Regions from separate parts of the Micromonospora sp. NPDC005291 genome, predicted to be linked through region 2. Evidence: riboswitches for the same ligand, from Rfam matches in the RefSeq annotation. Region 2 holds a riboswitch; the other holds the start of a gene.
The links. Region 2 has a riboswitch for S-adenosylmethionine ahead of ABZT18_RS12885 (aminotransferase class V-fold PLP-dependent enzyme). Riboswitches for the same ligand answer to the same signal wherever they lie in the genome.
Positions count from the first base shown of each region.

Region 1 (5,826 bases), on a different contig from region 2:
CATCCGGCCACTGGTGCTGGTGTTCACCACGGTGGCGTTCCTGATCACGGTCGTCTTCCGGGCGAGCGTCGACGCGCAGGGCGGCGCGTACGCCACCGGTGTTCTGGTGTTGATCACCTCGGCGGCGACGGCGGTGACCCTCGCGGCACGGCGGCGCGGGCAGCGCGGCCGCACGGTCGCGTTCGGGATCATCGCTGTGGTGTTCGTCTACACCACTGTGGCGAACGTGGTGGAACGTCCCGACGGTGTGAAGATCGCCGCCTGCTTCATCGGTGGGATGATCGTGGTGTCGGCGCTGTCGCGGGTGATGCGGGCCTTCGAGCTGCGGGTCGACCGGGTCGACTTCGACCCGGTCGCGACGGCGATCATCGCCGAGCGGAGCGAGCGTCGGATCCGCCTCATCGCGCACGAGCCGGAGCGGCGCGACCTCACCGAGTACCGCGACAAGCTCGCCCAGGCGGTGGCGGACAACGACTTCCCCGACGACAGCGACGTCATCTTCGTCGAGGTCCATGTCACCGACCCGTCGGACTTCGAGACCGGCCTGCTGGTGCGCGGCAGCGTGGCGCACGACCGCTTCCCGGTGCTCAGCCTTGCCAGCTCCTCGGTGCCGAACGCGCTGGCCGCCATGCTGCTGGAGATCCGCAACCGCAGCCGGCGGCGCCCACACATCTACTTCGAGTGGACCGAGGGCGGCCCGGCCCGCAACGTCCTGCGCTACCTGGCGTTCGGGCAGGGCGAGATCGCCTCGGTCACCCGGGAGATCCTGCGCCGCCAGGAGCCCGACCAGACGCGCCGCCCACACGTGCACGCCGGCTGACCTGCGGGCCACGCGTCGGGCGCGGACGGTGAGCGTGGTCATATCGACTGGACGAGCGGCTGGTTTCTGCTGCTAACCTCGGCGCAGGTCATGAGTGCCAGCGCGAAGCCCCGGCTTGCTGGCCGGCAACCCTCCTCCGCGGTGGGGTGCCCCGGGTGAAGACCAGGCACCGGCACGACGTCGGTGCAAGCGTGGCCTGGCACCCAGGTCAGCACAGACCCGGGAGAGCCATGCGCATCCTCAGCACCGCCCCACCGACCGACGTCGCGGAATTCCCCGCCGGTTGGCCTTCGCCCGCACTGACCCGGCGACGGCACGTGGACATGATGCGAATGTGCAGCGCCGCCTGTCGTCGCGGCACCGCGCACTAGCGCACCCCTCTTCCCGAACCCTCCCCAGCGGTACGCCCATCGGGCGCACCGTCGGCGGCGCACGCCCGTGCGCGCCGAGACAACCCTTTCGGAGACACCCGTGCGATTCCTTCCTGCCCTGACCCGCGCCGCCGCCCTGGGCGCGGCCACGATCCTGGCCGCCACCGCGCTCACCGCCTGCGGCGGGGACAGCTCGTCCGACGCCACCGCCAACCCGTACGGCCTGTCCCAGCCGGGCGTGCTGCGCGCCGGCACGCTGACCGACGCACCGCCGAACGTGTACCTCAAGGACGGCACGTTCACCGGCTTCGACAACGACCTGCTGACCGCGGTGGCCGGGAAGCTCGGCCTGAAGGTCGAGTTCGTCGGCACCGACTTCTCCGCGCTGCTCTCCCAGGTCAACAACCGCAAGTTCGACGTTGGCAGCTCCTCGATCACCATCACGGAGGCGCGGAAGAAGACCGTCGACTTCGGCAACGGCTACGACTTCGGCTACTTCGGCCTGGACGTCCCGGCCGGCTCGCCGATCACCGACTTCGACCAGCTCGCCGGCAAGCGGGTCGTGGTGGTGCAGGGCACCGTCCAGGACGACTACGCCACGGGCAAGCAGCTCGACCCGGTGCGGGTGCCGGACTACAACGGCGCGATCAACCAGCTCAAGGCCGGCACGGCCGACGCGTGGATCGCTCCGGCGGAGATCGGTGAGAAATCGGCCGCCGACAGCAAGGGCAAGATCACCGTGGCGGCCAAGCAGCTCAGCCCGACACCGACCGCGTACGCCGTCGCCAAGGGAAGCGACAAGCTGCGTGCGGCGCTGAACAAGGGCCTCGACGAGGTCATCGCGGACGGCACCTGGAGCCGGTTGCAGGCGCAGTACTACCCGGGCCGGCCGGTTCCGGAGGACTTCAAGCCGGGCAGCGGAACGGTGGCCGTGCCGTCAGCGTCCGCGTCGACCGTGCCGTCGGCGTCCGCGTCGACCGTGTCCTGAGGCGTACCCGGTGACGAGCGAGCAGGGCGGTAGGAGAGGCGACCGATGGATCCGTTGAGCACCATGTGGGAGACCTTCTTCGACTGGGACGCGATGCGCGAGGCGCTGCCCGAGATGCTGACCGTCGGGTTGCCCAACACGCTGATCCTGGCGGTCTCCGCCGCCCTGCTCGGCTCGGTGCTGGGCCTGCTGCTCGCCGTCGCGGGCATCTCCCGCAGCCGGTGGCTGCGCTGGCCGGCGCGGGTCTACACCGACGTGTTCCGAGGGCTACCGGCCGCGGCGACGATCCTGCTGATCGGCGTCGGGCTGGCCCCACTGGGCATGCGGGTCTGGGGACCGGACCCCTACCCGCTGGGGATTCTGGCGCTGTCGCTCATCGCGGCGGCGTACATCGGGGAGATCTTCCGCTCCGGCATCCAGTCGGTGGAGGCCGCCCAGTTGGAGGGCGCCCGTGCTCTCGGTTTCTCCTGGGCCGACGCGATGCGGCTGGTGATCATTCCGCAGGGCATCCGGCGGGTGCTGCCGGCCTGGGTGAACCAGCTCATCGCGCTGATCAAGGACTCCAGCCTGGTCTACTTCCTCGGCCTGGTGGCCAGCCAGCGGGAGCTGTTCCGGATCGGGCAGGACTACGCGGCCACCACCGGCAACGAGTCCGCGCTGCTGCTGGCCGGCCTCTTCTACCTGGCGCTGACGGTCCCGCTGACGCACGTCGTCAACTGGATCGACCGGCGGCTGCGCAACGGTCGGCCGGCTAGCGCGCCGACGGACGAGGACGACGACACCTCGTCGGCGCTGCCCGCCGCGACGGAAGGGAACCGATGATGACCACCGCCACGACCACCTCGGTCAGCCTCGACGTCCGCGACGTACACCTCGCCTTCGGGCCCAACCGGGTGCTGCGCGGCGTCGACCTCACGGTGCCGCGCGGCGCGACGGCCTGCGTGATCGGCCCGTCCGGGTCGGGCAAGTCCACCCTCCTGCGCACCATCAACCGGCTGATCGAGCCGGACCGCGGCGACGTGCTGCTGGACGGGCGCAGCGTGCTGGGCGACGACCCGGACGCGCTGCGGCAGCGGGTGGGGATGGTCTTCCAGCAGTTCAACCTCTTCCCGCACATGAGCGTGCTGCGCAACGTCACCCTCGCGCTGCGCCGGCTCCGCAAGCTCGGCGAGGACGAGGCGGAATCCGTCGCCCGGGCCCAACTGGAGCTGGTGGGGCTGGCCGGAAAGGCCGGCTCCCGGCCCGCGCAGCTCTCCGGCGGTCAGCAGCAGCGGGTGGCGATCGCCCGGGCGCTGGCGCTGCGGCCCGAGGTGATGCTCTTCGACGAGGCGACCTCGGCGCTCGACCCGGAGCTGGTCAAGGGCGTGCTCGGGGTGATGGCCGACCTGTCCGCGGCAGGTATGACCATGGTGGTGGTCACCCACGAGATGGGCTTCGCCCGCCAGGTCGCCGACACCGTCGCCTTCATGGACCGGGGCGTGGTGCTGGAGGCCGGCCCACCCGAGGCGATCTTCGAGCGGGCCGAGCAGCCTCGGCTTCGCCGGTTCCTCGCCCAGGTGCTCTGAGCCGCGCCGGCAGGAAGGCCGCTGACGATCAGTCGTTGGGCCCGCGTCCCAGCAGCCGGATCTCCTCGTTGTCCAGAGCCTCCTGGACCTCCTGCAGCACGAGGTCGTCGATCTCCCGGTTGTCCCGCAGGCGGGTGACCTCGCGCCGTTTGTGGGCGAGCACCCTGAGGCGCAGTTGGCGTTCCAGGCGGCGTTCCTCGCCGGTACACCCGCTGCTCTCGTTGACGTCCTCCAGGTGCCTCTGGTATTCGGCGCGCAGCCGACGCACCGACTCCTCCTGGGCACCGAGCTCGGCGGCGACCTGGGGCAGAACGGCCAGGCCCGCCTCGGTGGCCTGCCGCCGAGCATGCCGGGTTTCGTCGATGCGTTCCGGGTCGCCGACCAGCCCTGCCCAGCGCACCACCAGCGGCAGGGTGGTGCCCTGGATGAGCATGATCAGAACGATCACCAGCGCGGTGACGAAGATGATCAGGTCGCGTTCGACCACCGGTCGACCGGCGACCGTCACCGTCGGGACGGCCAGGGCGGCGGCGAGCGACACGGCCCCCCGGAAACCGGACCAGCCGGCGACGGTCCCCACCCGCCAGCTCGAGGGACCTCCGCCGTCGTCCACCATCCGGCGGCGCAGCCTCGCCGATTCCGCCGTCAGGTAGATGAAGAGCAGCCGGGTGGCGACGACGACCAGGGTGACCACCAGCACGATCACCAGAGCCCGCCGCGGCGAGGTGCTCGTGACGCCCCGCACCGCCCGGGGTATCTGCGTACCGAGCAGAACGAACAGCCCGCCGTTGATCAGGAACGTGGACAGGTCCCAGAACGCGTACGCCAGCACCCGGGACCGGGCGCGGATCACCCGTGGGCCGGCGTAGGCCAGCACCAGGCCGGCGACCACCACCGCCAGCACACCGCTGGCGTGCACCGAGTCGGCGAGAAGGAAGGCGCCGAACGGTGTCAGCACACTCAGCGCGCCCTCGCGCAGCGGATCGTCGAGCCGCTTGCGGATCAGCACCACGGCGCCCCCCACCAGCAGGCCGGCGAGCACGCCGCCGACGCTGGCTCCGACGAACTCCTCGCCGATGCCCAGCACGCCCGGCTCCGCACTCCCGGTGAGCAGGCCCACGGCCACCGCGAAGACCACCAGGGCCGTACCGTCGTTGATCAAGCTCTCGGCGTGCAGGGTGGTGAGGAGCTTCCGGGGCAGCCGTTTGGCGAGACCGGTGACCGCGGCGGCGTCGGTCGGCGCGAGGACCGCGCCGAGCACCCAGGCGGCGGCGGGGTTCACCCCGAACGCCTGTGCGGTGAACGACACCGTGACCATGGTGAGCACCACCAACACCACGGCGAGCAGCCCGATCACCGGCAGGTTGGCCCGGATCTCGCGCAGGCTGATGGTGAGGCTCTCCCGGTACAGGATCGCCGGCAGGAAGATCAGCAGCACCAGGTCCGGTTCCAGGGTCAGCTCGGACAGCGGCGGCGTCAGCCCGAGCAGCACCCCGAACGCGATGAGCAGGACCGGCGGGGCGACCCGGTACCGACCGCCGAGGGTGGTGCCGACCAGGACGGTGACGCCCAGCACCACGATCAGGACGAGCCCCTCCACGGCGTACCCCCTCGATCGTCCGCCGACGGTGACACGCACGCCGGTGGTTCAATCTGACCGCACCCGCCGGTTGGTTCCGACGGAAACCGGCAAGTCGCCGTGGGCAGCGGTGGCGGTCAGGGCGAGGCGGCTGCGGCGCGGGCCCGGGCGGTGACCGCGCGGGCCGCATGGCGGTGCCCGGCCGCTTCCTCGTCGCGGCCCAGAGCGTCGGCCAGGTCGGCGAGGTGCCCGGCCACCGGGCCGACGGTGAACACCCCGCTGCCGGCGGCCAGTTCGTCGGCGGCCGGCAGCAACTCGGCGTAGACCCGTTCCATCGTGACCCGGTCGCCGAGGGCGCGCGCCGCCCGGCCGACGAGGCAGAGCCGCGCCTCCCGCAGCAGATCGTGCGGCCCGTCCGGAAGAGTCCGCAGGGCGGCTGCGGCACCGTCCCGGTCGTCGTCGGCGAGGAGCAGCAGCGGCCGGACCCACAGCTCGTGCGGACC
Region 1 is NZ_JBEXGR010000005.1:118,959-124,784, reverse strand. It holds gene ABZT18_RS09285 (amino acid transporter) at 1-820, shown strand, start outside; SAM riboswitch class IV at 907-1,018, shown strand; gene ABZT18_RS09280 (ABC transporter substrate-binding protein) at 1,292-2,179, shown strand; gene ABZT18_RS09275 (amino acid ABC transporter permease) at 2,225-3,001, shown strand; gene ABZT18_RS09270 (amino acid ABC transporter ATP-binding protein) at 2,998-3,744, shown strand; gene ABZT18_RS09265 (Na+/H+ antiporter) at 3,773-5,344, opposite strand; gene ABZT18_RS09260 (BTAD domain-containing putative transcriptional regulator) at 5,461-5,826, opposite strand, start outside.
Region 1: it holds a riboswitch for S-adenosylmethionine, as region 2 does, so the genes downstream of both, ABZT18_RS09280 (ABC transporter substrate-binding protein) here and ABZT18_RS12885 (aminotransferase class V-fold PLP-dependent enzyme) in region 2, are expected to answer to the same signal.

Region 2 (5,826 bases):
TCCGGTTGCCGTCACGCAGGAAGAAGAACGTCGCGAAGAGCACCAGCAGCGTGCCGGTCAGCACCTCGGCCAACGTCGCGGCGGTGCTCAGCGCACCACTGGTGAACTTCGAGGTGTTGTCGTTGATCCAGCCCTGCGCCTCGTCGATGTACCGGTTGAGCTGGGTGTCGGAGAGGTGCAGCGGGCCTGTCTTCAGCCAGTTCTGGATCTGCCGGACGCCCTCCGAGGACTTCTCGCTCAGCTCGGGCACACCGCGAATGAACTCGTTGACGACCAGCGTCAGCGTGCCGATCACCCCGGCCAGGCCACCGACCAGCACCACCGCCGTCGCCAGCGACCGGGGCAGTCGAGCCCGCAGCAGCCAGCCCACCGCCGGCGCGAGCAGCGCGGAGAGCAGCAGCGCGATGGCCAGCGGGATGATCACGATCTTGATCGTGCCGACGACCCGGAGTAGTGCCCAGGCCACCACACCGATCACGATCAGTCGCCAGCACCACGCGGCGGCGATCCGCAGACCGTGCGGGACGTCCGCGTCGTCCCGGCTGGAGGTCGAACTGTGCAGGTCCACCGGAGGCTCCGCGCCGACGACCGTGGCCGTCGGCGGTGCGGGCGGCCCCGGCACGGCTGGCGAAGCCACCCGGGCCGACTCCGACGCGTCGCTCAGCGCGTCATTCGACGAGCTCTCGTCAGCGCGGACCGACGCCCGTCCCGACTGGTAGGCACGGCGGAGCCGTCCGCGTACTCGCTCGAAGCGGCTCAAGCGCACCTCCTGGCAGAAGAAACGGTCCGCCCACAACGACAGGTCGGACAGCATACGTCCGTTCCTGACACCGTAGGGCAGTTCCGCCACACATTGCCCCGCGCACCTCCGGCGTAACCACCGGCAGCCCGTCGTCGGCCGCACGGTAGCGTCTGCGGCGTGACCGCCGACAACGATCTCGACGCCGGCCTGCCGATCCGTCTGCTGCATGACCGCGTGCTGGTCCGCATGGAGGGCAGCGAGGGCGAACGTCGCTCCACCGCTGGCATCGTCATCCCGGCGACCGCCGCGGTCGGCAAGCGCCTCGCGTGGGCCACCACGGTCGGGGTCGGGCCGAACGTTCGTGCCATCGTCTCCGGCGACCGAGTGCTCTTCGACCCGGACGACCGCTCCGAGGTCGAGCTACACGGCCGCGGGTACGTGCTGCTGCGGGAGCGGGACGTGCACGCCGTGGCCGCCGAGCGGATCGAGAACGACTCCACCGGCCTCTACCTCTGACGCACCTCCCCCAGCCGCGCCGTTTGCCCGGCCGCACGACGGGAAGCCATCCGGCGACCGTGGCCCTGGGGAGGGACGATGCCGGTATTCGTGAAGAAGCTGTTGACCTGGGGCAGTGTCGCGTTCCTGATCTACTTCATGGCCTTCCGGCCGGACGGCGCGGCGCAGATGTTCAAGGCGATCGGTGCCGCGCTGATCGCAATGTTCCAGGGCTTCGGTGATTTCCTCACCACCCTGATGACCTGAGCCGCAAGCCGCCAGCCGTCAGGGGTGACCGGGCGGCCAGGGCGCCCCCGGCCGCAGGCCGGGCCAGCCGGGCGGGGCGTAGCCCACCGGAGGCGGAGCAGAGGCCAGCACCACCGGGATCGGCACCACCGGCTCGTCCGGCGCCGCGACCGGACGCTGGGTCCCGTCCGGGAAGCGCAGGTGGTAGCGGCTGCCGTCCCAGACCCCGACCGGGGCCTGCGGGTCCCGACCCACGAAGAACGACCGGTACGCGCTGATCGCGTCCAGCAGCTCACGCTCCTCGCGGGCGGTCCGCTCCTGATCGGCGGGTTTGCGGTCCAGGCCGCGCAGTGTCCCGTCGCGCAGCAGGGCCAGCCGGGTGGCGGCGAACTGGTAGCCGCGCATCGCCCGCACCCCGGCGTCCCCAGCCACCCGCCGGGCCCAACTGCGGGCCGCGTGTCGCCTGCCGAGGCTGCTCAGGGCGGCCACCTCGGGCGGGCTCAGCCAGCCGGCGCGTACGTAGTCCGGCAATGTCCGCTCCGTGAGCCGCCCCTCCCAGGCGCGCAGCCACACCGCGAGCCCCACCATGCCGAAGAAGACCGGCACCATCAGGCCCAGGAAGCCGTACAACATGATCACTGTCTCGCCGGTGGCCTGGGTCAGCGTGGGCAGCAGGTTCCACGTGCCGTGCAGCATCATCGCCAGCAGCAGGCCGCCGATCGGGGCGAGCAGCCGGACCCGCCGGTCGGCCGTCCGGGCCGCGATGCCCAGCCCCACACCGGTCATCGAGGTGAAAAGCGGATGGGCGAACCCGAACAGCAGGATCCGTACGATGAAGATCGCGATGACCTGCTGCGTGCCGGTCGCCGGGCCATACCGGTCCGCGCCGGTCGCATAGCCGTAACCGCCCAGGTAGAGGATGTTCTCCACCATGGCGAAGCCGACCGCCGAGAGCCCGCAGTAGACCAGGCCGTCGGTGATCCCGGACCACTCACGGCGGCGGAACACCAGCAGCAGGATCGGGCCCAGGGCCTTGGTCAGCTCCTCGATGAACGGCGCGACCAGCACCCCGGTGAGTGCGGACGGCAGGCCCCAGTCGGCGAAGCGGTTGGCGGCGAATTCGTTCACCGTGAGCGAGGCGGCGGTGGAGACGAACGCACCCCAGGCGAAACAGAAGATCAGATACTTCAGCGGTTCCGGTTCGTACCGGTCCAGCCAGAGGAAGCAGGCGACCAGCACCGGCACCGGCAGGATGGCGGCGACCACCCCGATCAGCAGGGCCTGCACGCCGAGCGACTGGCCGAGCGTGAAGACCATGAACACCGCGCAGGCGGCGATGAACAGCACCACCCCGGCCAGCACCAGGAACCGCCGCCAGCCCAGTCGGCGTAGCGGCATCCGGGGCGCCTCGCCGACGGACGGGGCTGCGGGTGCGGGCGACGACGGCAGCGGTGAACCGGGCGGGGTGTCGGCCATGCGGTCAGCGTAGCCATCCATTGCCGGCTGGTCCGCTCGCATCCACAGCCGCTATGCTGCTGGCTGGTCACGAGCGCCAGCATCAAGCCCCGGCTTGCTGGCCGGCAACCCTCGTCGAGTTCGCGGTGGGGTGCCCCGGGTGATGACCGGGCCCAGCCCGATCGGTGCGCTGGGCAAGCGCGGACCCCGTCCCGACTGTGCACCCGGGGTCCCTGACCCCGGAGGTTCCGGCGTGTCCGTCACCCTCGTTCCCTCGCTGCCCACCCGCTTCGACACCGCGCCCGCAGCGGCCCCGTCGCGGCCGCTCGACGTCCTCGGCGTACCGGGCGAGATCAACCTGGACTACGCGGCGAGCGCGCCGTGCGCGCGGGCCGCCGCCGACGCGGTGGCGGAGCTGCTGCCCTGGTACGCCAGTGTGCACCGTGGCGCGGGAGCGCTGTCCCGGCGCTGCACCCTGGAATACGAGCAGGCCCGGCAGACGGTCGGCGACTTCTTCGGCGCCCGCGCCGACGATCACGTGATCTTCACCCGCAACACCACTGACGCGCTCAACCTGCTGGCCCGGGCGCTGCCGGCCGGCACGACCGTGGTCACCAACGCCTCCGAGCATCACGCGAACCTGCTGCCCTGGCCGCGCGGCTCCGTCCGGCTCCCGGTGCCCACCGGCCCGGACGGGGCGGTACGCGACCTCGCCGCCGCCCTCACCGAGCTGCGCCGGGGCAGCAGCCCGGCGCTGCCGGTGCTGGTCGCGGTGACCGGTGCGAGCAACGTGACCGGTGAGCGGTGGCCGGTCGCCGAGCTGGCCCGGGTGGCCCACCGGCATGGGGCCCGGATCGTGCTCGACGCCGCGCAACTCGCCCCGCACGCCCCGGTCGACCTGCTCACGCTCGACGTCGACTACCTGGCCGTGTCCGGCCACAAGCTGTACGCGCCGTTCGGTGCGGGGGTGCTGATCGGCCGCGCGGACTGGCTGGACGCCGCCCCGCCCTACCTGGCCGGTGGCGGCGCCACCAGCCACGTGGGGTCAGCCACGCACGACGTGACCTGGGCGACCGGCCCGGCGCGGCACGAGGGCGGCACCCCGAACCTGCTCGGCGCGGTGGCACTGGCCGCGGTGTGCGCGGCGCTCGACGAGGCGGACCGGGCCGCGCTGGCCGCCCACGAGCAGGCGCTGCTGACCCGGCTGCGGACCGGCATCGCCGCCCTGCCGCACGTGGTGGAGTTGCGCACGTTCGGCCCGGACGCGCCCCGCGTCGGCATCGTCTCGTTCGTGGTCGCCGGGTGGGATTCCGCCGACGTGGCCACGCGGCTGGCCGCCGAGCACCGGATCGGCGTACGCGACGGGCTGTTCTGCGCCCACCCGCTGGCACGGCGCCTGCTCGCCGAGGCGGCGGGGCGAACCGGCCGGCAGGACCTGCCGCCCACCGCGCTGCGCGCCAGCATCGGCCTGGGCAGCACGGCCGCTCAGGTGGACCGGCTGCTCGCCGCGCTCGCTGCCTTGGGCTGAGGGCGGGCGGCGCGCCGCAGAACCGGTCAGCCGACCGGTGGGGCGGTGGGCGGCTTCGGCGGCTCGCCCGGCTCGGCCGGTTCACCGACCGGCCGCTCCTGCTCCCCGAAGGCGGTGCGGATCCACCGGTTCGCCTCCTCCTGCTCGATCCCGGAGGCCACCAGCAGGTCGCTCGCGGTGGTCCGGATCTGGGCGACCACCACGCTGCCCGAGAAGCCGACCCCGGCGCCATACGCCCGGCCGGCTTCGCTGACCGCCCGCAGGGACCGCTCCCTGGACTTCTCCGGCTCCTCACCGGCGGCGAACTCGTGCTTGAGCAGCCGGACCGACTCGGCGAGGTGGCCGATGGCGTCCGGCATCGGATCGGGCACCGGCTCCTCGTCCTCGATCTGCGTCACGGCCCGGCGGATCAGCGTGCCGGTGTTGCGCATCGCCCGGTCGATCGGGTCGGCCGCCTCCGCATAGTGGGTCAACTCGTCGCGCCGATGCCAGCGGGCCGGGGAGAGTGTTGAGGTCTCCTTCGCCCCCTCGATCGCCTCGGCCAACGTGGCCAGCTCCTCCTTGTTGTTGCGCAACCGTTCGAGCGCCTGCTGGATGCTGGCCCGGTCCCGGTTGCGCAGCCCATCGGCGGTGGCGTCGAGCTGGGTGGCGAGCAGGTCCAGCGCCGGACGGGCGGCCCGGTTGATCACCCGGAGCGGGTTCAGTGGCAGCAGCACCGCCGTGACCAGCAGCGCGATTCCACCGCCGAGGAACGCGTCGACGAAGCGCGGGATCTCCAGATCCTTGGTGGAGGGGCTCAACGTCACGATCAGCACCGCCGTGGCCGCCGCCTGGATGACGATGGCCACGCTGGCCCCGGCGAAGATGGTGAGCAGGATCGCCACCGTCACCACCAGGCCGAGCTGCCACGCCCCGGTGCCGAGCAGGTAGATCAGGAAATCGCCGATGGCCACCCCGATCGCCACCCCGACGATCAGCTCCACGGTCCGGCGGAACCGCTGCCCGACCGACGCGGCCAGGGTGCCGACCGCCGAGATCGGCGCGAAGACCGGCTGCGGGTTGCCGAGCAACCGGTACGAGACGAAGTACGCCAGCCCGGCCGCCAGCCCGGCCTGCACGGCCAGCCCGCCGGCCATCCGCACCCGGTGCAGCCGGTCGTGCAGGGTGGCCCGGCCGCGATGCCGCAGTTCCTCGGTGGCCTCGGCGATCCGTGCCCCGTCGATGTCCACCAGCCCTTGGCGCAGCGCGGTACGTCGCACCACTGGAGGTCGGTTGTCCCGGGCCACGGCCATGGGCGCGACTACCCGTGGGAGGCGTGATGATTCCTCCCGCACCACGCACCCCGGCGTGATGCGGCAGA
Region 2 is NZ_JBEXGR010000007.1:128,455-134,280, reverse strand. It holds gene ABZT18_RS12905 (AI-2E family transporter) at 1-814, opposite strand, end outside; gene ABZT18_RS12900 (co-chaperone GroES) at 920-1,258, shown strand; gene ABZT18_RS12895 (hypothetical protein) at 1,337-1,504, shown strand; gene ABZT18_RS12890 (PrsW family intramembrane metalloprotease) at 1,523-3,001, opposite strand; SAM riboswitch class IV at 3,025-3,145, shown strand; gene ABZT18_RS12885 (aminotransferase class V-fold PLP-dependent enzyme) at 3,216-4,466, shown strand; gene ABZT18_RS12880 (FUSC family protein) at 4,493-5,695, opposite strand.